Regions from separate parts of the Filimonas lacunae genome, predicted to be linked through region 3. Evidence: riboswitches for the same ligand, from Rfam matches in the RefSeq annotation. Region 3 holds a riboswitch; each other region holds the start of a gene.
What was found. A riboswitch is a leader RNA that binds a small molecule or an ion and turns the genes downstream of it on or off. The one in region 3 is predicted to bind cobalamin.
Positions count from the first base shown of each region.

Region 1: another riboswitch for cobalamin. It lies ahead of metE (5-methyltetrahydropteroyltriglutamate--homocysteine S-methyltransferase); the one in region 3 lies ahead of FLA_RS26725 (TonB-dependent receptor).
Region 2: another riboswitch for cobalamin. It lies ahead of FLA_RS30405 (ribonucleoside-diphosphate reductase small subunit); the one in region 3 lies ahead of FLA_RS26725 (TonB-dependent receptor).

Region 1 is NZ_AP017422.1:7,648,937-7,657,099, forward strand. It holds gene FLA_RS30365 (glycosyltransferase family 2 protein) at 1-67, shown strand, start outside; gene FLA_RS31995 (sugar transferase) at 70-1,272, opposite strand; gene FLA_RS30375 (response regulator transcription factor) at 1,288-1,692, opposite strand; gene FLA_RS30380 (MarC family protein) at 1,815-2,402, opposite strand; gene FLA_RS30385 (mechanosensitive ion channel family protein) at 2,557-3,348, opposite strand; gene FLA_RS30390 (hypothetical protein) at 3,467-3,922, shown strand; gene metE (5-methyltetrahydropteroyltriglutamate--homocysteine S-methyltransferase) at 3,973-6,285, opposite strand; cobalamin riboswitch at 6,455-6,671, opposite strand; gene FLA_RS30400 (ribonucleoside-diphosphate reductase subunit alpha) at 7,572-8,163, opposite strand, start outside.
Region 2 is NZ_AP017422.1:7,658,465-7,666,627, forward strand. It holds gene FLA_RS30400 (ribonucleoside-diphosphate reductase subunit alpha) at 1-425, opposite strand, end outside; gene FLA_RS30405 (ribonucleoside-diphosphate reductase small subunit) at 502-1,467, opposite strand; cobalamin riboswitch at 1,609-1,744, opposite strand; gene FLA_RS30410 (cysteine-rich CWC family protein) at 1,878-2,099, opposite strand; gene FLA_RS30415 (DUF4349 domain-containing protein) at 2,247-3,113, shown strand; gene FLA_RS30420 (TolC family protein) at 3,195-4,643, shown strand; gene FLA_RS30425 (efflux RND transporter periplasmic adaptor subunit) at 4,673-6,064, shown strand; gene FLA_RS30430 (NAD(P)H-dependent glycerol-3-phosphate dehydrogenase) at 6,117-7,127, shown strand; gene hemW (radical SAM family heme chaperone HemW) at 7,135-8,163, opposite strand, start outside.
Region 3 is NZ_AP017422.1:6,777,390-6,785,552, reverse strand. It holds gene FLA_RS26730 (murein L,D-transpeptidase catalytic domain family protein) at 1-690, opposite strand, end outside; cobalamin riboswitch at 884-1,100, shown strand; gene FLA_RS26725 (TonB-dependent receptor) at 1,288-3,294, shown strand; gene FLA_RS26720 (YncE family protein) at 3,316-4,446, shown strand; gene FLA_RS26715 (YncE family protein) at 4,467-5,531, shown strand; gene FLA_RS26710 (hypothetical protein) at 5,550-6,434, shown strand; gene FLA_RS26705 (DUF3820 family protein) at 6,502-6,747, opposite strand; gene FLA_RS26700 (AraC family transcriptional regulator) at 7,252-8,136, opposite strand.

The sequences.
Region 1 (8,163 bases), 870 kb from region 3:
CGCAGGCATTCGCAGGTATTATTCCGGTAATCAAAGTGCCGCCTGGGAAAAGGCTAAAAGAAAATAAGCTTACACATTCTCTTTTTGAAAAAGGGCTGGTATTGTTTTCAGTACCAGTCTTATATCATTCATTACACTGTGGTTGCGTGCATATACATTGTCCAGCATTAAACGCTCTTCTTCCGACATTTCACCCTTACCTCTCTTCTCTACCTGCCACAGTCCGGTAATACCGGCAGGGGCCAGAAAGCGAAGTGCATATTTATCAGTGGTTAACTTCTCGGCTTCATATAAAGGAAGCGGTCTGTTGCCCACAATGCTCATATCTCCTATTACCACATTCCATAACTGCGGAAGCTCGTCAATGCTGGTATTACGCAATATCTTACCCACCTTGGTAATGCGTGGATCATTTTTCAGTTTAAAGAAAGCAGAGCCAGAAGCCGATTTTTTAGAGTTGCGGTATTGTTTCTCGCACCAGGTATTTTTATCAGAATACAGTGGAAACTGACACTTGCTGCCTGCTTTTATACAATCATCGCAAAGCGTTTCCGTAAACACATCTGTGCTTTCTTCTTCACTGGCTTTATCGTATTGGTTTAAGTGTTTCAGGTCTTTCAGCCTTTTATCGGCATTGACATACATCGACCTGAACTTGTAAAACTTAAAAATATTATAGCCATTACCTACCCGGTAGGAATAGTAAAAAACAGGGCCTTTCGATTCCAGCTTTAAAGCGAGGAATACCACCAGGAATACAGGCGACAACATCAACAATGCACCACCTGCAAACACAATATCAAAAATTCTTTTACCTAAAGGAGTTTTATATTCTTTAAAAAGGTTGGACTGCTGGTTTTGTGGCCGGTTATGAATAAGGTGTCCATGCTTTAACAGGAAGTCAATACGTGTTTGAACGGCTTCTAAATGAAAGGGAAGCGTAAATACATCTGCCACACCTGCTTTTAAAGCTACCTGCATCAGGTTGCTATTGGCATGTTCGCATAAAATAACTACCGGCACTACGGGCAGTTTTTTCTTTTGGAGGGTGCCTAGTAAAGAAACGCCTGCGGGTGCTATAATTTCACTTTGCGTGATAATGCAGCTGATATTGATGCGCTGTTTTTCCCATCTGGAAACCAGCTCGGTTTCGTTGGGAAAGTGTAAAAACTGGAGATCAGGGAAGGCGGCCGATAACTGCTCTGAAACATCAGCAGAGCAATTAATTGCTGCTATTACAGAACCGGCGATTTGAACAGGAGCGTCGGTCATACGGTACATTTAATTTCAGGCAACCAGTTTGCCGTTTCTTTTTAGTATTAATTTCAATCTCACCTCCAGCTCTTTAGGGCTAAAAGGTTTCACAATATAATCTTCAGCGCCTGCTTCATAACACTTAATGCGGGTTTCACTATTGTCTTCGCCAGATAGCATTACCACAGGTATGTCTTTGAAAAAACCGCTCGACTTTACCTGCTTTAATAATTCCAGACCACTGATTTCCGGGATATTTAAATCTGAAATGATAATATCGGGGATGCTTCCCTGATGTAAAAAGGATAAAGCATCAGCAGCGCTGCCAAATACGTTTAATTCAAAGGTTTTTGACAAAAATTTGCTCAAAACCATTTGAATAGAAGGGTCGTCTTCTATGATGAATAATTTGGGAAAAAGAGAATTATCAGGATTCATAGTTATAGGGAGTTCTTTCTTTTAGAATTAGAGATACAAAAATAGTTGAGTTGACCTCGCTAATGAAATCTCAAGGTTAAATAAACATATAGTTATTATTAAAATGAGCTGAAAGGCTGCATTTATTTTGTCAAACTGCCAAATGACGAGATGTTAGTGGCAAAAATTTTCACCCCAATAGCCAAAAGCACCACCCCAAAAAACTTTCTGACAGCAGTAAGGCCGTTTTCGCCAAGCACTTTCTCCAGCCATACTAAAGAACGCAATACCGTGTAAATTATAACAAGGTTGATGGCAACTCCTATTACAATGTACAATTCTCCATAGTTGGCTTTTAACGACATGATGGTAGTAAGAGTTCCGCTACCAGCTATGATAGGAAAGGCAATAGGCACAAATGTGCCTGATTTGGCATTCGCATCTGCTTTAAAAATTTCATGCCCCAGCACCATTTCCAGGCCCAGCAGGAATATTACAATAGAGCCGCCTACAGCAAAAGACCGGATATCCAGGCCCAGTATTTTCAAAAACTGCTGACCTACAAACAAAAAAGAGATCATTAAAACGCCGGAAATAATGGTAACAGGCATGGCGCGTAGCCCACCCATTTTCTCTTTCATGGAAATAAGCAGCGGAATGGACCCTACAATATCTATTACCGCAAATAGCGTAAATGTAATAGTAATAATCTGATCAAGATTTATGGACATAGGGAGGGCTTTATACAAACATACTAAAAACAGGCTAAATACCTGCAATGCATACTGTTTGGGCCCTAATATGCCGGAATACCGGGAATGGCTGTAGAATTTTATCAACAATGTTGGGCCTTTAAAAAGGAACACCTGTAAAACCCGGCTACATTTACATTCCCGGCAGTTTTACTCCTTGCTGTTTAAGGCCATCGATCAGTTTTTCCTGTAAGGCCAGTCGAACATCATGAAAACCATGCGCATCTACCCAGGCATTTACAATAATCTTATAGCCATCTCCTTCTATTGCAGATACGCCTACACGTGGGGTGGGCTCCTGTAACACTTTCTTATTTTCTGCAATTACCTGTTTTAACACGCCTTCTGAATTTACATAATCAACAGTAAAGGGAACTTTTATTTCAATGTCCATCCTGCGCTTGCCTTCACTGCTCAGATTTACAATCAGCTCGTTAGATAACTTACTATTAGGAATAATGACAGTTCTGTTATCGTAGGTGGTTAACACGGTATAAAAGATCCTGATATCTGTTACAGTACCTTCCTGGCCTTGTGCAATAATGTTATCGCCTACTGTAAAGGGTTTCATAATCAGTATAAGAATGCCACTGGTAAAGTTTTGCAGGGTACCACTTAGTGCTAAGCCAGCAGCTACGCCTAAAGCGCCCACCAATGCTGCAAAAATGGTTAGCTGAATTCCCAGAATCTGCATCACAAGCAATATCAGCACTATTTGTAAGGCGGCCGTAATCATACTGCGCATAAAAGGCCGTAAAGAAGGGTTTACATCCTTATTGTGCATAGTGCTGGCAGTTCTCTTTTTCAGAATGCGTATAAGCCATTGGCCCACAAGAAAAACGAGGATAGCTATAAGAATCCTCGGGCCAAAAGTGATAAGCCAGTCATAAGCTTTATCATAGAATTTGTCGATGTTGAATTGCATAGGGCTTTTAGCCAATGGAGAAAAAAACTATGCCATTTTGCAACTACCCTTAGGTAAGGGGGGCGGCTATTGCTGATATCTGGATATCTTAAATCACTCAATAGGGAGTAATATTTTTATGGCAGTTAGCTATTTCCAGGTGTTATATATCCCGGCAGCATCGGGATTTAAAGAGTTTGAGCCCAACCAAAGCGCTGATATTTACAAACTGTATATACTATCTATGGGAGATCTGTTTCACGATCTTATACAGGATCAGTACCATTATACAGTGTACGATTTTGCGGGCGATGAAAATATGCTGGAAGTGATAGGGCTTACACCCATGAATAAAGAATTTTTATCTCCTGCTAAAATGCTGGAAGACCTGGAATACTACAACAGGCTGATTATTTACCTGGAGCAGGAATGCAAATCCGGTAAAGAAGAAGCCCTGTTACAAGAGCTGAGGTTATGGAGTGTAGATGTTGCCACATTGGCGATTATGAAGCAGGAGGCGGCAGCATTAACAGCCGTATGCCATTATGCACTACTTCATAACTGCAGCATAAGGTTTGGTATTAATAACCCATAAAAAAGCGGTATTACAGTACTACTGTAATACCGCCGTAAAAAAACGTCCTCTTAAGCAACTACCACACCGGCTTTAGCTCTTGCTTTTGCAGCAGCTTCCACCATGTTTTGTAATGCTTGTTTGGTTTCAGGCCATTTGCGGGTTTTTAATCCACAATCGGGGTTCACCCATAAATGTTCTACAGGAATTACATCCGCCGCTTTTTGCAGCAGTTGCTCCATTTCCTGTACGGTAGGTACACGGGGGGAGTGTATATCGTAAACGCCGGGGCCAATTTCATTCGGATATTTGAAATCTGCAAAGGCGTCCAGCAGCTCCATTTGTGAGCGGGAAGTTTCAATGGTAATGACATCTGCATCCATTGCGGCAATGCTGTCGATAATATCATTGAACTCGCTATAGCACATATGCGTATGTATCTGGGTGCTGTCCTCTACACTGCACGACGAAACTTTAAACGCCTTCACTGCCCATTGCAGATAAGCGGCCCAGTTTTCTTTGCGTAATGGTAAACCTTCTCTGATGGCAGGTTCATCTATCTGTATCACTTTAATACCCGCTTTTTCCAGGTCGCTTACTTCATCCCGGATAGCCAGTGCAATTTGCATGGTAGTGGTTTCCCGTGGCTGATCGTCACGGACAAAGCTCCATTGCAATATGGTAACAGGGCCTGTTAACATACCCTTCATGGGTCTGTTGGTCAACGATTGTGCATAGCTGGTCCATTCTACAGTCATAGGCGCTTTACGCTCTACGTCTCCAAAAATAACCGGAGGCTTTACACAACGGGAGCCATAACTCTGTACCCATCCGTTTTTAGTGAATACATAACCTTCCAGTTGTTCGCCAAAGTATTCCACCATGTCGTTACGCTCAAACTCTCCATGCACTAACACATCAATGTTCAACTCTTCCTGCATTCTTACACAGGTTTCGGTCGAAGCTTTAATGGCAGTGTTATAAGCTTCCAGTGTAATACTGCCTTTTTTCAATTGTGCACGTAACTGACGTATATCGGCTGTTTGAGGGAAAGAACCGATGGTAGTGGTAGGAAACAAAGGCAGCTTTAGCAGTGCCTGTTGTTGTTGCCTGCGGCTTGCAAAAACCGAGTTACGATGGGCATCTGCATCTGTAATAGCAGCTACTCTTTCTTTTACATGCGTTTTGTGAATCAAAGGAGAAGTGCGGCGGCTGGCAATGGCTTGCTTGTTCTCGTCCAGCAAGGCGGCGGCACCTGCAGCGTTGGTTGCCAGTTGTTTCAGGGCAACCACTTCCTCTACCTTTTGCTTAGCAAAAGACAACCAGTTTTTAATTTCGGCGGGTAACGCTGTTTCAAAAGAAAGATCGCATGGTACATGCAATAAAGAGCAGGATGGCGCAATCATAATACGATCGGTGCCAATCGCTGCTACTGCTTTCTGAATCAGCTTCAATGAGTTTTCAAAATCGTTCTTCCAGATATTCCGGCCATCAATTACGCCCAGCGATAACTTTTTGTCGCTTTTCGCAAAGTCAGTTGCCAGAATATCATCTAATTGAGAAGAGCATCTTACCAGGTCCAGGTGAATGGTTTGTACCGGTAAACCCAACACAGTGGTCAGGTTTTCGCCGTAACATTCAAAGTAGCTGGCTAATAAAATAGAAATTCGTGGTGTTACTTTAGATAGTTCATTATAGGTATAGACAACGCCCTTACGTTCCGCGTCAGTAAGATTTAAGCTCAGGTAAGGCTCATCAAACTGTATGGTACGAATGTTTAATTCATCCAGCTGCTGCATCAGTTTTTTATAAACAGGTAACAGATTTTTCAGCAGGTCAATACGGTGAAACCCTTCTTCTTTTTCCTTGCCACATAATAAAAATGACACAGGTCCTAATATCACAGGTTTAGGTTGTATCCCTGCCTGGATAGCTTCGCGGCACTCATTTACAATTTTGTCCGAAAGCAGGTTAAACTGCTGGTTGGCATAAAACTCAGGTACAATGTAGTGGTAGTTGGTATCAAACCACTTGGTCATTTCCATGGCAGTAATGTCATAACCATCTTTTTGATAGCCACGGGCCATGGCAAAAAGAAGATCTGTTTCCGGAAACTGCTGTTGCTCTACCAGGGGGTGAAAACGCTCAGGAATGGCGCTTACTGTTAAACACATGTCCAGTACCTGGTCATAAAACGAAAAATCGTTACAGGGAATCAGGTCAATACCTGCCTGTTGCTGTAATAGCCAGTTATGCCTGCGTATCTCTTTTGCAGTTAACTGAAGGTCGCGAAGTGTACTCTCACCAGCCCAATAGCTTTCACAAGCCTTTTTGAGTTCGCGGTGGCCACCAATACGTGGGTAGCCCAAAATGTTAGTGAACATGTTGTTTGTTTTAACGTGAAACAATTCAAACATGCTCTTTGCCAGCAAATGTTTACAGGATAAAAGAGGAGTAGGAGTAAGGACAAGACAAAGCACAGCCCTGCCATATAAAGGGGCTGATTATGCACTTATCAATTACTGACTACGCTTTATATCGTGAAAGCATTCATCATTTACAATAAAAAAGGCAAGTATCCTGGCTTGTTTTCTGTAGAGCGCCTTCCCACTGCGCCATTGCGCACTGTAGTGGCGTGATTGCTGTACAGCCGTTGACAGAGTGTAACCCCATCATCGGAATAAACTTACAGTAGCACGTCTGCCCGTGATTTACACACGGTTCCTTATTAATCCCGCTTTTGGCGGAAACCTTTTACTGAATTGACCTTATAACAAAGAACACAGGGCAAAGGTAGGGACTGGCAGGCAATTAATGGAAAAAGATCATTGGGCCAAAGACATGCAGGCGGCAGAGTATTGGGGCGTATGCTTACCGATACACGAAAATCATACGTATTTGATCAGGAACGAATACCCCGTAAATGCAGTAGAAGCAAGGATCTCTGTTTCAAAAACAGCTGTTAGGTGTGCCTGGTTGCTTTAAAAAGGGAGCTTTCCGAAGCCTCATCCTATAGAGCGAGTTGCTCGCTCTATAGGATGAGCTGCTCGTCTGTTGTGCTGAGCTGCTTGCTCTATAGGATGAGCTGCTCGTCTGTTGTGCTGAGCTGCTTGCTCTATAGGATGAGCTGCTCGTCTGTTGTGCTGAGCTGCTCGCTCTATAGGATGAGCTGCTCGTCTGTTGTGCTGAGCTGCTTGCTCTATAGGATGAGCTGCTCGTCTGTTGTGCTGAGCTGCTTGCGCTATAGAACGAGCAGCTCAGCACAACAGATCAGTTGCCTGTACGTTAGAATACGCGTTGGGATTGAAGGAATCGGTGGCCTGGCAGATGGAATGAGCATAAAAAAAGCATGCTCCGGGTGTCTGGAAGTGCTTTCCCATACCTCGTCCTATAGGACGAGCAACTCGTAAGTGCAAGCGAAGCGCCCGTTTGTTAGAATAGGAGGGCGGAAAGTGCAACTCTGTTTTAACAGTTATTGAGGACACTTGCTGCTGTTGCGCTTTGTTTTTTCTGCTATTAGGCTGACTAAAAAGGTTCAGCTTAAAAAAGTTGGGGCCGACCTTTTTAGGGCCGACAGCTTCTTTTTCTAAAGCTTAGCCTTTGGGATCAGCCCCCAAAAAGGCCCATATCGATAGATATGGGCCTTTGATATTTAGTAGGAGTAGTAAGCTTATGAGCTACAAGCTTCACAGCTGCCATCTATGGGGCAAGCCGCACCGGTAATCTCTTCATCAGAAGCTGGTGTTGCAGCCTGGTTTCTGTTGTTTAAAGGCTGCATTTGCACACTGCCTTGTTTTTCTACAGTAAACTGAACTGCTTGTGCAGCTGCCTGGGTACGTAAGTAGTACATACCGGTTTTCAGGCCTTTTTTCCAGGCATAGAAGTGCATGCTGGTTAATTTAGCCTTGTTCGGTTGCTGAACAAACAGGTTTAATGATTGAGATTGACAGATATAGGCACCACGGTCGGCTGCCATATCAATCAGTGTACGTTGCTTGATCTCCCAAACAGTTTTATAAATTTCCTTGATCTCCTGCGGAATCTCTTCAATAGCCTGAATAGAACCGTTGGCAGAAATAATCCTGTTCTTCATTTCGTCATTCCATAATCCCAGTGCTACCAGGTCTTTTAACAGGAACTTGTTTACAATAACAAATTCGCCACTTAATACACGTCTTACATAGATGTTGGATGTGTATGGCTCAAAGCATTCGTTATTGCCCAGTATTTGTGAAGTAGAGGCAGTTGGCATAGGAGCAATT
Region 2 (8,163 bases), 880 kb from region 3:
GCAAAATCCCTGTCGTATATAATAGTGCTGTCCAGCAATGCCGAATGCTTGCTGATTACGGCGTATACTTCATCTTCCAGTAAGGATGCTTTTAGCCCGGTTTTAGGTTCTACATAATTATATAGCTCCCCCATAGTGATGGAGAACGACTTTGTGGTATTCTTATGGAGGTTGCTTACGGCTATGCGGGATGCCAGCAAACTGTAATCCGGGTGAATGGTACTCATCGAAGCTGCCGTTTCTGCAGCCAGGTTATCTAACTCTGTGGTGGTAACACCGTCATAAAGTCCCTCAATTACCTTCATAGCCACTTTAGTGGGGTCTATGAATTTGCTGTTGAGACTGTAACACAGTTTCTCAATACGAGCTGTAATCTTGTCAAATTTTACTGATTCTTTTCTGCCGTCTCTTTTTATAACGAACATAGGTTACAGAATTTTGTGTTAGAGTTATTGGTTTGTTATTCGTTGTTCTCAGCGCTCAATTATTGTTCCATGTATATTAGAAATCCTCATCTGTTGAAAAGATCTCTTGCTCCTTCGAACTATTCACACCCGCTTTCTGGTAATCACCCACTCTTTTCTCAAAAAAGTTGGTTTTTCCCTGTAAAGAGATCATTTCCATAAAGTCGAAGGGATTGGTGGCGTTGAATATTTTAGGGTAGCCCAGTGCAGTAATCCACCGGTCGGCCACAAACTCAATATATTGTTTCATCAAATCGGCGTTCATGCCAATCAGTCTTACAGGTAATGATTCTGAGATAAATTCTTTTTCAATACGCACGGCATCTGTAATTATCTCCGTAACCCTTTCCTGTGATAACTTATTGCTAAGCATGCTATATAGTAAACAGGCAAATTCGCAATGCAGGCCCTCATCTCTCGAAATCAATTCATTGCTAAAGCTAAGGCCGGGCATTAATCCTCTTTTCTTTAACCAGAAAATAGAGCAGAAGCTGCCGCTGAAAAAGATGCCTTCCACCGCTGCAAAAGCTACCAGGCGTTCGGCAAAAGAGCCCTGTTCAATCCAGCGCAGTGCCCATTGTGCTTTTTTAGTAACCGCAGGTACAGTTTCAATAGCGTTGAACAGCTTATTTTTTTCGGCCGGGTCTTTAATATAAGTGTCAATTAATAAGGCGTAGGTTTCTGAGTGTATGTTTTCCATCATAATCTGGAAACCATAAAAACAACGTGCTTCGGGCAGCTGCACCTCGCTCATAAAGTTCACCGCCAGGTTTTCGTTTACGATACCGTCACTGGCTGCAAAAAATGCCAATACATGTTTAATAAAGTGCTGTTCCCCTTCATTCATTCCAGCCCAGTCTTTTAAGTCCTGCGACAAATCAATTTCTTCTGCGGTCCAAAAGCTGGCTTCATGCTGCTTATACATTTCCCATATAGCAGGGTACTTGATGGGTAATAAAACAAACCGTTCCTTGTTCTCCTGTAGTAATAATTCTGTTTCCATAAACCGGGCCATTTATAATATAATCAAATGAGTATCAATATATTTCTTAACCGGGCAGAGTGTAAGATCCTATGACTGTACGGGGGGAATTGTACAATGTTATGGTGTCTAAACTCCGACAAGCTTATGAGCGTAAGGGTTGTCAGTAATATCATTAAGGCCGAGTATCTGACTAATTCCATGCAAAACGGAAAACACAGTTGCGCCACAGCCCGGGAATCTCACCCGGTTCCTCTTTAAAGACGGATAGCATAGTGCCTTAATGTTCCTGCAATCTCGGGCAGAAAACAGGTAATGGGAAAGAAACTTATAAACAGGGTGTGCATACTTTTTACACAATAAACAGAACCCTCACTGCATAGGCATTTGGTAAAAATTCCCCTATTCAAGGGTGAAACATAGAAGGGGCATTACTGAAAATCGGGGAAGAATTTTTCTTTGAATAAGGTGTATTTGTTTTTGAGTTCCCGCATACAACCGATACAAAGGCAATCATTGTATTTCAGTGCAATATGATCGCGTTCGGCTTGGGTAAGGTGTAATCCGTTACACTGACAGTTGCTTACATCGCCTACTTTACATTCAAAGGGCTGCTGGCAGCGGGGACATATTTTGTTTTCATGTATAGGCATTCGTATTGTACTTTAAACCAGGTTAACTGCTATAGCAAATATACACTTCTGCTTCCGGGATGCCACCTGTATAAAAAGGGTTTACCTGTGTTATTAAGAACAAACAAATTCCGTTACTTTCAGCTTTCAACCTTAAAATCTTAACCAATGAATGTAACATTCAAGCGCAGAACTAAAAAAGTAATCATATATCTCACCATTCCTTTCCTGGTATTATTTGTTTTCAGGCTGTCATATGGCTACCTGGTTTCCTCCGTAGAGAGAAACAATTGGGTGGCCGATTCTGATTTCTTTAGCAGTATAGGGGAGTTAAGAAAAAACTATGCATCGGAAAAGGGTGGGAAACGGGTAAGTGCGCCTGATTGGGCCGATAACCAGAAATATGAAAAAACAGCTACGGTACAAACCCGTACTACCAAATTTGATGCAGATGCTGCTGCGGTGGATAGTGCAACCAAACAATTTAGTGCCGTAATACAATACGAGCAAAGTGTGGGAAATAAAGGTAGCCGACAGTTACATTTATCTATTGGTGTAGTACCATCTGCCTTTGATAGTTTTTATACGGCTATTCAAAAAATAGGCACCGTAAAAGAGCGGGAAGTGGTAAAAGTGGATAAAACCAATGAGTACCGCCAGCTGAACGCAAAAAGGGAGTCACTGGAAAAAACACTGGCCTCTTTACAGGAACTGAAATCGGAAAGCGGCGTAATCTCCGACTTTGTTACCCTACATGATAAAATTCTGGAGATAGAAAAGGAATTGCAGGAGTTAGGTGTAGAGTTGGGGAATTTCAATTCTGAAAATGAGTATTGCACTGTGAGGGTGTCTTTGTTTGAAGGTTCGGCAGGAAAAAAGGCCAGCTTTTTTACGCAAACTAAAAATACATTGGAGTGGACCATTCAATATTATACCATTCTGATTGCGGCACTTTTTGGAGCGTGTTGTGCAGCTACCCTGATCGTTCATATTGCTATTAAGCTGAATATTCTGAAAAGCGAAGTACAAAACTGATCATATTCATCCGCAAAACCCGTTCAACTTCCGCTCATCAAGTTTTAAGAAACATGCCGGCTATTCGGTTATTTTTGTTACATGGGAAAGCGCTTACTGATTCTATTGGCTGCTGCAATGCCCTTTGCGTTGTTTGCACAGGAAAAATGGGACCTTCGCCGTTGCGTGGAATACGCGGTAAAAAATAATATTTCTGTTAAGCAGGCCGATGTACAGGCCCGCATTAGTGAACTGCAACTAAAGCAGGCCAGAATGAACCGGTTTCCCAGTCTTGGGTTTTCTACAGGATTGGGGACACAGTTTGGGCGTTCTATTGATCCTACTACCAACCAATTTACTACCACACAATTATTGTATCAGAATTATGGATTGCAGGGGAGTGTACAGGTATTTGGATTTGGACAGCTCAAAAACAGCATTCAGGCCGCCAGATTTAATGCAGAAGCTGCTTTAAAGGATATAGAACGGGCCGCTAATGATGTATCTATGAATGTTGCCACTTATTATTTGCAGGTAGTAGCTTCTAAAGAGCAGATCAATATTTCAGAAGTTCAGATAAAGCAGGATCTGGCACAATATAAGGATACCAAAAGCCGTGTAGATGCAGGTGCGTTACCTGAACTCAACCTTGCAGAAATTGAATCGCAGCTGGCAACAGATAGTATTGCGCTGATTACGTCCAGAGCTACTTTTGAGCAAAACGTGCTTTCTTTGAAGGCACTTCTTAACATAGAAGCAGGAGATGCCTTTGAGGTAGATACGCCTCCTATGGAACAAATTCCTTTGGAAAATATTGCAGATATGCAGCCTGATATTGTATATCAACTGGCTTTAAACAATCAGCCGCTGCAAAAAGTAAATGAACTTAAAATAAAAGGAGCTGAAAAAACAATTGCAGCGTATAAATCGCAATTGTATCCTTCTTTATCGCTGGGTTATAGCCTTACGTCCCGCTTTTCCAGTTCATTGAAGTCTGCTACTAATACGATAGCCGGTTATGATTATTTGCCTTATTTTACGGATATAAATGGCCAGATATATCCTGTGCAAACACCGGTTTATTCCAGTTCTTATTCCCGTAAATCATTTGGCAAATGGTGGGATGGATATGGTTCTCAGCTGGATCAGAATTTTAACCAGTCCATAGGATTCACGCTAAGTGTGCCCATCTTTAATTCAGGCAACACTTATAAAGTCAATTATCAGCGTTCGCAACTGGATTTGAAAACATTGCAACTGCAAAAAGCACAGGCAAATCAGGATTTGCAACAGAATATTTATAAAGCTTACGTGAATGCAACATCGGCAATGCAAAAATTTTATGCAGGTGATAGAAGCGTAGCTTCTGCACAAAAAGCATATGACTTTGCCACTAAACGATATGAAGTAGGGCTATTGAGTTCAATAGATTTACTTACTAACCAGAACAACTTACTTAAAGCCAAACTGCAACAGTTAAGCAACCAGTATGAATATGTATTTCGCATGAAATTGCTGGAGTTTTACAAAGGGCAGGGGCTTAAATTATAATTCAATGATCCTAGAAACTGTTTTTGTATATGAGTAAAAAAGCAATATGGATTATCAGTACACTGGTGGTGTTGGTCATCTTACTGGTAGTTCTTAAAAAAAGTGGAGCGTTGGGTAAGGACGAAGGGACAAAAGTATCAGCGGAGAAGGCTGCTGTACGTTCTATTACAGAAACGGTAACAGCCAGCGGTAAGGTATATCCCGAGGTAGAAGTGAAAATAAGCTCTGATATTTCCGGCGAAATTGTAGAGCTCACAATTGCCGAAGGCGACACCGTGAGAAAAGGACAAATGCTGGCGCGCATTTATGCAGATATCTATGCTTCACAGCGCGACCAGGCAGCGGCTACCGTTTCCCAAACAGAAGCACAGGTAGCTAATGCGAAAGCACAGCTGGGAGCATTGAAAGCTACACTGGACCAGACAGAAGCGGCTTATAAAAGACAAAAAACATTGCTGGATCAAAAGGTGATTTCCCAATCTGAATTTGAGCAGGCATCACAGGCTTACTTTTCTGCCCAGTCCAATTATCAGGCATCAAAGGATAACATTAATGCAAACCTGGCAGGTGTGAGAAGTGCCCAGGCTAGTTTAAACAGGGCCAGTAAAGATGTAAGCAGAACTACTATTACAGCTCCTATGGATGGTGTGGTAAGTTTAATGCTGGTGAAGAAAGGCGAAAGAGTAGTGGGTACTGCACAGATGACCGGTACAGAAATGATGCGTGTTGCCGATTTAAACAGCATTGAAGTACAGGTAGACGTAGGCGAAAATGATATTCCTAAAGTGAAAATAGGCGACAGCGCTATTGTTCAGGTAGATGCTTATAATAACAGGAAGTTCAAAGGAATTGTATATAAAATAGCCAACCCTTCCAGCGCATCTTCCAGCACTACCAGTTCGGCATCTTCTTCAACTACTATCACCAATTACCAGGTGCATATCCGGTTATTGCAGGATAGTTATAAAGATTTGCTGGTGAAAGGCAAGGCTTTCCCTTTCCGGCCTAATATGACTGCCAGCGCCGATATTCAAACCAAAACACATGCACAGGCTTTGTCAGTGCCATTGAATGCGGTTACCACGCGTGATAAAAACAGTGATGATGCGGCAGGGAAAGACAAAAAGGAGAAAAAAGATAATGCAGATAAAGCTAGCACCTCTGGCAATAACGACGACGAAGTAAATAAAGATGACTTGCAGGAAGTGGTGTTTGTGCTACAGCAGGATGGTACTGTTAAAAAGGTGGTAGTGACCACTGATATACAGGATATCAATAATATTGAAATAAAAACAGGCCTGAAGCCAGGTGATGAGGTGATTAGCGGTCCTTATGATGTGGTGAACAAGCAGCTGAAGCAGGGTACTAAAGTGAAAGTAGTTCCGAAAAGTGAGCTGGTTCAGACTTTTAAAAAGAATTAAGACAAATCTCCCTATGTTTGTCGCCTGATTTATTGGTTTAAACAGGCGTGTTATGCAGTTTGGAATAATAGGAAGTGGAAGTTGGGCTACGGCGCTGGCGAAAATATTAACGGATGGCAAACATTGTATTGCCTGGTGGGTGCGTAATGCAGATACGGTGCAGCACATTCGCCAACGACACCATAATCCTCATTATTTAAGCTCTGCTTATTTCGATAACACCCTGCTTAACATGTACAACGATGTTAAGCAGGTGGTTGCCGAATCTGATGTAATAGTAATAGCAGTTCCATCTGCCTATGTACATGATGCCTTGCAGGCTTTGCCCGCAGATGCCTTTGCTGGCAAAAAGGTGGTTTCGGCGGTAAAAGGAATTTTACCTGGCAGCAACCAGCTGTTACATGAATACCTGGCCGAAAAGTTTCAATTAGATATTCATCATTACTTTACAGTACTAGGGCCTTGCCATGCAGAAGAAGTGGCGGCCGAAAAACTTTCTTATCTTACTTTTTCCGGATTAGATGAAAATGCAGCAGCTGAAATAGCGGCTTATTTCCACACTGATTACATTAATACTGTAGTAAATCACGATGTGGTAGGGGCGCAGTACGCAGCAGTATTAAAAAATATTTACGCATTAGGGGCAGGCATTGCACATGGCCTTGAATACGGAGATAACTTTTTAAGTGTTTATATCGCTAACGCAGCCAATGAGATGAACCGTTTTTTACAACGGTCTATCGAACATTACCCTGTTGGTGTAGAACGGGAAGCCATTAACTATACCGCTTCTGTTTACCTGGGCGATTTGCTGGTTACCTGCTATTCGCTATACAGCCGCAACCGTATGTTTGGAAACATGATTGGGAAAGGCTATTCTGTAAAAGCAGCTACATTGGAACTGAACATGGTGGCAGAAGGGTATAACGCCAGCAAGTGCGTATTCCATACCAACCAGCAGTTTGCAGTGGCGATGCCCGTTGCGGCCACCATTTACGAGATATTGTGGGAGCATTTGCCGGCGGCAGAAGGATTTGCTAAAATAGAAGCAGCCCTGGTATAAGCAGGCGCTAACAAAACAAGTCTGCTGCTATACCATCGGCTAAAAATTTGCCTGCATTGGTAATTATAAGGGTATCCTCCTGTTGCAGCATCAATCCTTGTTGTATGTATTTGGCTGCTCCTTTTTTCAGTTGCTCTACCGTTTTTTCGCCCGCCAGCCCCGGTTGAATTTCCTGTATCTTTTTTAAATGAAGCCCCTCCATAGTTCTAAGGCTGGTCATAATATATTCATTCAACTGCTGTTTGGTGGTTAGATACTCTACTTCAAAGGGAACTTCGCCTTTTTCCAGGCTTTGTGTATACAAGGTGTTATTCGCAATATTCCATTGGCGGCTAATGCCGTTAAAAGAGTGTGCGGAAGGGCCCACACCTAAATAATGGGTACCTGCCCAGTAATTGCTGTTATGTTTGCTACGGTAGCCGGGCCTGGCAAAATTGGAAATTTCGTAGTGTTCAAAACCCGCAGCAGTAACCCATTGCACCAGTTGATCAAAATGCCGGCTCTGCTTATCAGTGTCAACATCTTCTTTTTTATGTTGGGCAATCATCTTTTCCAAAGCTGTTTTAGGTTCCACAGTAAGCGCATAGCAACTCAAATGGGGAATGCCCAGCGCTATGGCTGTTTGTACATTTTGTTTCCAATGTTCGTCCGATAAAGTGGGGCCACCATAAATAAAGTCGATGGTGATGTTATCAAACCCGGCAGCTTGTGCCAGTTCAATAGCCGCTTTAGCCTGGGTGGCATTATGTGCCCGGTTCATCCAGGCCAGGTCTTCTTCAAAAAAAGATTGAATGCCTATGCTTAACCGGTTAACGCCTGCCTGTTTCCATTGCTGCAGGTTTTCTGTGGTAATGTCGTCAGGGTTTGATTCCAGTGTTATTTCTGCGTCTGGCGCAACCGTGAATTGTGACCGTATCTGATGTAGCATAGTATGGATAACAGCAGCAGGAAGGATAGAAGGAGTGCCGCCTCCCCAGTATATAGTATGTACTGTATCGTGCAGGTAATTTTTGCGCAAGGTTATTTCGTTAGAAAT
Region 3 (8,163 bases):
ATAGAAACAGCTGCCATCTTTAATAGCATTGATAATATCCTTGTGTTCTGCATAAGGAACCGCCGGGCAACCGTAGCTTCTGCCCATTGCCTGACCTTCATCTGCCCTGTTGGAGTTTACATACCAACTGCCGTGCATTACTACATCACGCATACGCACATTGTTGTTAATGCCTTTTTCAATACCATCCAGACGCATGCTAAAACCTGCTTTACCACTGTAAGTTTCGCCGGTTACCATAAAGCCCAACGAGCTTTTGTGCGAGCTGTTCAGGTTAGAAAAGGTGGTGGCAAACTCGCTACCTGAATTTTTACCATGCGAAACATAAGTATTAAACAGCACTTCTCCTGTTTTCAGGTTTAATACATACAATCTTTTGTGGGTGCTGCTCTGGCTTAAATCACAAATGGTTAATAATTCTGGTTTCTTCAGCATGTTTTTGTTTAACATGAACTGATAGCCTTTGTAAGCTTCAAAAAATGCGTCGTGTGAAAGACCCAGTGAATCCAGGTGTAAACCGCTGTAAATAGAGTCTGCCATTCTCTGGCCTTGCGCGCTGGCGGTTTTATCGCCCAGCAGGGAAGCAAATTTCTTTTTGTCGTCTGTAAACCTCTCTTTACTGGTGTAGCTAAACGCAATAGATGTAAAAGCACTAAAACATACCGCTGCAATAATCATTACTCTTTTCATCAAAGCTCACTTTTTTGATTGGGGGTTATTAATTGGTGATACCGTGACTATAATGTCGATTCTGGTAAATTTATTGCCTAATTGCGACTTATTTAAGCTTTTGAAGGTTATTTTATAGTTTTTTTTAAAGGTAAACACTGCCCAAACGTTAACATTTAGTTGATTTTCACCTGTATTCGCTTTGTTAAAATATTACCTTTGCTCCGCATCAGGTTACATTTCTTCCTGTTCGGAAGGTATGTATTAAAAGGGAATCCGGTGTAAATCCGGAACTGTCCCGCAGCTGTAAGTTTCCAGGCAACTCATTATTGCCGCTGTTTATTCCACAATACCACTGTAGCCACTAAGGCTATGGGAAGGTGATACAACAGCAAACAAGTCAGAAGACCTGCCCGTTGCAGATAGATATTCATCGCTTTCGGGGATTGAAGCTGGATAGAAAGGTCAAAAAGCAATTTTTTATTTTTTATTCCTGTTAGCTGTTGCTGCTGCAACGGTAAACCGTATTCCGTTTTTCCGAAAGGAACGATACAAGCATGAACTATCATTTACCTATACGGCCTGATATTTTGCTGTCGTGCCTGTAGTAAAATAATTATGAAAAGAATAGTACCTGTTAAGTGGCTTTTACTCAGCGCGGGCATGCTTCCATTCCGAAGCCTGTTGGCGCAGCAGGTAATGCATGCAAAAGATACACTGGCCGAGGTGCGGGTAAATGCTATTCGCAAACTGCCCACTACTTCACTCACGCCTGCACAAACCCTGTCGGGCGAAACCCTGCAACGGCTCAATAGTTTATCTGTGGCAGACGCTGTTCGCTTTTTCTCGGGTATACAGTTAAAAGACTATGGCGGTGTGGGGGGGCTTAAAACCATCAACGTGCGCAGCATGGGTAGTAACCATACGGGTGTTTTTTACGATGGGGTTCAGTTAGGCAATGCTCAGAACGGCCAGATAGACCTTGGACGTTTTTCGCTGGATAATATAGAAGAGATTTCGCTGTATAGCGGACAAAAAGATGCGGTGTTTCAGCCAGCTAAGGCATTTGCATCGGGCAATGCTATTTACCTGCAATCGCGTAAACCGGTATTTGCCGCCAACGAAACCATACATCTGAGCGCGAAATATAAAACCGGTTCGTTTGGCCTGGTAAATCCTTCGGTGTTATGGCAACAAAAGCTTTCTCATCGCACCAGTGCTTCTTTTAGTGGTGAGTGGACCAATGCCAATGGGCGCTATCCGTTCCGGTATGCGATGGAAGGGGGATATGATACCACCGCCACCCGCTACAATGCCGATGTAAACTCCTGGCGTTTGGAAGCGGGGTTGGATGGCACGGGTAAAGACAGCAGCGAATGGAAAGTAAAAGCCTATTATTATACCTCGGCACGCGGCCTTCCCGGGGCAGTAGTAGCCAATAAGTTTGAACACGGGCAGCGCCTGTGGGATAAAAGCTTTTTTGCACAAGGTTCGTGGAAAAAGAATATCACCGGCAAATACAGCCTGATGCTGAATGCCAAATATGCTTATGACTACACCCATTACAACGACCAGGAAATTGTAACCACCAGCGGTTACCTGAATAATTACTACCGGCAAAATGAATTCTATTTTTCTGCTGCCAATCACTATCAATTAACCTCCTTCTGGGATGTGGCTTTATCCGGCGACTTTCAGCGGAATAGCATGAATGCTAACCTGTATAATTTCGCTTATCCTACACGTTATACCACATTGGCTTCCTTAGCCAGCCAATTGCATTTTGCACGAATAGACATACAAGGCAGCGCACTGGCTACGTTTGTAAATGAAAATGTGCGTACGGGCGTACCTGCGGGCAACAGGCAGGAGTTAACGCCGGCTGTCTCTGCTTCGTGGCAGCCATTTGCTTCTCCTGCGTTTCATGTGCGGGCGTTTTATAAAAACATCTTTCGCATGCCCACTTTTAACGATCTCTATTATACCGAAGTGGGTAACACCAGCTTAAAGCCGGAGTTTGCCAAACAATACAACCTGGGCATTACCTACGCAAAATACCTGGCCGCTAACAAACTATTATTGACTACACAGGTGGATGCTTATTACAACCGGGTGAAAGATAAAATTATTGCCAGCCCCAGCGGAAGGCTGTTTCGCTGGACTATCATGAACCTGGATAAGGTACAGATTAAGGGGCTGGATGTAAGTATGCAGGGCGTATATAAACCTGCGCAGCATTGGGAGCTCACTACCCGTGCCAGCTATACCTGGCAACAGGCTCAGGATGTAAGCGACCCTGCCGATCCTTACTATAAAAATCAGATCATCTATACACCTGAGAACAGTGGTTCTGCCATAGCTGGCATTACTTATAAAACCTGGATGCTCAACTATAGCTTTTTATACACAGGTGGGCGGTATTTCCAAAAAGAGAATACTGCTGCCAACTACCTGCAACCCTGGTATACACATGATGTATCAGCAGGCAAAAGCTTCCGGTATAAAAAGTATACAGGTAGGCTGATGCTGGAAGTAAACAATGTATGTAACCAGTATTATGATGTAGTTAGAAACTTCCCTATGCCGGGACGTTTTTATCGCATCTCTTTGAGTGTGCATTATTAATGATAACAACACATGAAGCGAATGAAACAGATAGCCCCGAAACTGATGGCAGCCATTGTGCTGCTGGCAACGGCTTGTCGTAAAGACACGCCCGTGGCTACACAGGAAGAGATAAGTGTGCAATCGCCGGATGTAGCAACAGGCAATGGCTTTTACCTGTTGAATGAAGGTGACATGGGTTTGAACAAAGCATCGCTGGACAGGTTTAATTATAACACCGGCGTTTACTATCGCAATATTTACCCGCAAATAAACCCCACTGCCACCAAAGAGCTGGGGGATGTGGGAAATGATATACAGGTATATGGCGGCAAACTATACGCCGTTATTAACCTCAGCGATAAGGTGGAAGTGATGGATGTAACCACGGCCAAACGTGTGGGAGTAATTGCCATACAAAACTGTCGGTATATCACCTTTTACAATGGCAAGGCGTATGTAAGCTCTTATGCCAGCACGGCAGGCAATGCTAATGCAGGTGCAGGTTTTGTGGCTGAAATTGACACCGCTACTTTGCAAATAACCCGCCAAGTGAATGTGGGCCGCCAGCCAGAAGAAATGGCGGTGGTGAACGGTAAATTATATGTAGCCAATTCCGGTGGCTACACGCCTGCTAATTACGATCGTACCGTGTCGGTAGTAGACCTCGCCAGCTTTACCGAAACCAAACGCATTGATGTGGCTATTAACCTGCATCGTTTAAAAGCGGATAGGCATGGCGATATCTATGTTACCTCACGTGGCAGTTATTACGGTGTATCGTCCAGGCTGTTTGTAGTGAACACACAAACCGATGCCGTAAAAGATTCTTTTGCCCTGGGCGCCAGTAATCTTTGTATACAAGGCGATTCGGCTTATGTGTTAAGTACAGAATGGAATGCCAACACAAATTCCAACACCATCAGCTATGCGTTGGTGAATGTGCAAACAGAAACCATTATAAGCAAAAGCTTTATTACGGATGGAACGGCAGCGTCTATTAAAGTGCCTTATGGCATTGCGGTAAACCCTGTTAACCGCGACATATTTGTAACAGATGCCAAAGATTATGTAAGCTCGGGCACTTTGTATTGTTTTGATAAAACGGGTAAAAAGAAATGGTCGGTAACGGCCGGAGACATACCCGCACATATAGCCTTTATAACCAAATAGAAAAAGTAAAAAAAGCAAAAATGAAAAAGCTACTTTTCGCAGTACCCATGTTAGCTGCTGTGTTCTTCTCTTGTTCTAAAAAAGATGATGCTGCACCAGCCGTTAGTGGTGTATATGTGTTAACAGAAGGGAACTTTTCTGAAACAGATAGCAGTGCTATCGCCTTTTATAATGCAAGCACGCAAACCGTTGACTGGAACTATTATAAAACAGTAAACGGCACCAAACTGGGTAACGGCGCTAATGATTTAAAACAGTATGGCGGTAAAATGTATTGCACCGTAAGCGGTAAAGACACTGCTACTTTAAGCGATTCTTATGTGCTGGTAATAGATGTGGCAACCTGCAAACTGTTATCTAAAATATCTTTCGCTTCTGGTACCAGGGCTTATCAGCCCCGTTTTGTAGCATTCAATGGCAACAAAGCTTATGTTTCCTGCTATAATGGTATGGTTTGCCGTATAGATACTTCTTCTTTACAAATAGATGCTACTGTGCAAACAGATGGTGTACTGGAAGGTATTGCTGCATCCGGCAACAAGCTGTATGTTGCTAATTCAGATAACTATACACTGCCTTCTACCAATAATTCTTCTGTTTCGGTAATTGACATTGCCACCTTTAAAAAAACAGGTCAAATCAGTGTAGGTTTTAGTCCTATTAAAGTTGCAGCAGGCAGCGGATTTGTGTTTGTGGCTTCAGCCGGTAATTATGATGATATCGCAGCTTCTGTATCTGTTATCAGTAGCGCTACTGATGTGGTGGCAAAAACTATAGATGCCAATATCAGCTGGTTTACAGCAGGTGCGGATGCTGTATATGCAACAGGCTATGATGGCACTGGTTCGTTCATAAAAAGCTACAATGTAACAACTGGCGAAGGCACCAGCTTTATTACTGATGGCACTACCCCTAGCAACATTTATGCTGCTACTGTAAATCCATCCAATGGAGATGTATATGTTGCCAATGCTGGTTACGCTGCCGGTAAAGATCTGGTATATGTATTCTCCTCTGCAGGTAAACTGAAGTTTCAGTTTGCTACCAGCAAAGCACCACAAAACTGTGTGTTTTTAAATTTATAAGCATATAAATAAAGCATCATGAATTGGGGCTTACCAAAAAAGATATACCTGCTGGCTGTGTGCGCAGGCGTTGTAGCGGTTTCTTGTAAAAAAGATAAGGATGAAACAGTGGGGCGCAGTCGTTATATCAGTAAAGTATATGCTTACGTGCCTGCACCGGGGCAGCTTATCAACGACAGCACCTGGGGCATTGATAAAGCTCCTGCTACTTTAATTGGTGGTATCAGCGGTACAGTGTCATTAGGCGCTTATGGCGGGTATATTGTATTTGGCTTTGATCATGCGGTGCAAAATAGTGATGGTGCTGACATTGCCATTTATGGCAATCCATTGCCGCCACCTGCTACAGAATGGTCCGAGCCGGGTATTGTAATGGTAAGTCGCGATGTAAATAGTAACGGTTTGCCCGACGACGAGTGGTACGAACTGGCAGGCAGTGAATATACCAGTGATGCTACTATTAAACATTATACCATCACCTATTACAACCCGAAAAAGCGGGCAAACGTATTGTGGCGCGATAGCCGGGGCAAAACTGATTCGGTACTGGTGAATATCTATCATTCACAGGCCAACTATTATCCGCTGTTTATAACAGGTCAGGATTCGGTGAGCTTTACGGGCACGTTGTTAAGAAATACACTTGTCAACACTTCCGGGTCGTATACGAACCTTTCCTTTACCAGGGGCTATGCAGATAGCTGGAGTTCGGGTGATAACTATACCACTAATAAGTACAATAGCTTTGATATTTCGCAGGCAGTGAACGGCAATGGTGCCAGTGTAAGCCTTACGCAAATTGATTTTGTAAAGGTGTATACCGGGCAAAACGGTGCAGGTAATGCTGTTGTAGGCGAAGTATCCACTGAAATTTTGGGCGCTGCTGACTTACATATCCAGTAGAACGCGGTTCTACACGAGAAAACACCCTTTTTACAAAAATGGCCTGCAACTGCAGGCCGTTTTTATTTTAATATCTTCTTTTCAGCGGCTTTAGTAAGTCTTCCAGCCCGTTGGTTTTTATCTCAAACAGGGTAGCCAGTTGCATGCCTAGCTTTCCTTTGGGAAAGCCGCCGTTGCGTTTCATCCATTCCAGGTATGAGACAGGAATATTGCAAAGCACGGTGTCTTTATACTTGCCAAATGGCATTTTAGCTTCTACCAGGTCCTGTAATATTTGTGGGTTAAGGCCTGGCAACTCTTCTTCCTGCATCATAAATTTCTCTTTTTACCTGTGCTAAGCTGCCAAAATTAGCAGTATTTCTTTATTTGCCAGAAGGATGCCTGGTATATACCTCGCCTGCAGCTAATAAAATGATAGGAAAAGAAATCTTTTGATGATTAAAAAAGGCAAATGGGAAAGGTAAATAGCTTAGTCAGGAAGGTATTAACAGTGTAAACATAAGTTCCTATAAAAAAAATAGGCCTGAGCCTTAGACAAGGCAGGCCGTTGCTAACCTATGAAAAACACCATCTTAAATACGATATATAGAATGATCTATGTTATTTCTAATGTTGATGATGTAAAGTTAACACGACTTTACATTCAACACAATTAAAATGGGCTTTAAAATCAAAAAAAGTGAGAAAAAAAAGTCCCAGGTGTGTAAATCTTTGAATTTTAACAATTATACGTATAATTTTATTTATTACTAAGTTATTGGCTTACAATCAAAAACCTACACGTAAGGCTTCCTATTCATAATTTAAAAGTGCAACATTAAATAAAAGTGCGTGTGCCGGAAGAAGCATAAGCCTGCCGGAATTCTTTAGGTGTACAATCTTTCTTCTTTTTAAATATCCGGTTAAAGTTGCTGATGTTGTTAAAGCCACATTTGTAAGCCACTTCATTCACGCTTTGTGTGGTATCAATCAACATACGCGATGCATGGCCCAGCCTTACCTCGTTTAAGGTATCTACAAAGGTTTTGCCGGTGCGGGCTTTAAAAAAACGGCTAAAGGCCACTTCCGTCATAGCCGAAATTTTGGCAGCTTCACCCAGGGTAACGTTTTTGTCAAAATTGTTATTGAGGTAGTGCATTACCTTCTCTACCCGCCGGCTATTGTAGGTATAGCTTTCCATATTGCGAAAAGTAACATCACTGAGGGTGCGTATATTCCGGGAAGCAGATAAGTCGTGCAGAATAGACATCAGCTCCAGCACAGAATCAAACCCATGTTTTTGTGGAAGTTCTTTCAGGCGTGGCATAATGGCCTGGATGGTATCGCGCGAAAACAACACCCCTTTTACCGAACGTTCCAGCATGGTGCGTATAAAGCTCATCTGGTTGCGGTGCAAAAACTTTTCATCAAACAAATCGCGGTGAAACTGAATGGTAATTTCCTTAATGCAGGGCGAGGTGCATTTATGTGTAAACCAACCGTGTTGCAGGTTAGGGCCCACCAGCACCAGCTCCAGGTCGCTAATCTCTTCCATATGATCGCCAATAACACGTTTGGCGTCTTTCGCATTTTCAATAAAATTGAGTTCAAACTCCTCATGATAGTGGAGCGGGAAGTCAAATTCCGTTTTCTCACGCGAAAAAACCGTGAAACAATCGTTAGGCGTAAGTGGGGTAATTTCTCTTAACAGCTTGTTTTTCATGCCTGCTTATTATAAAATGGCTTGCAA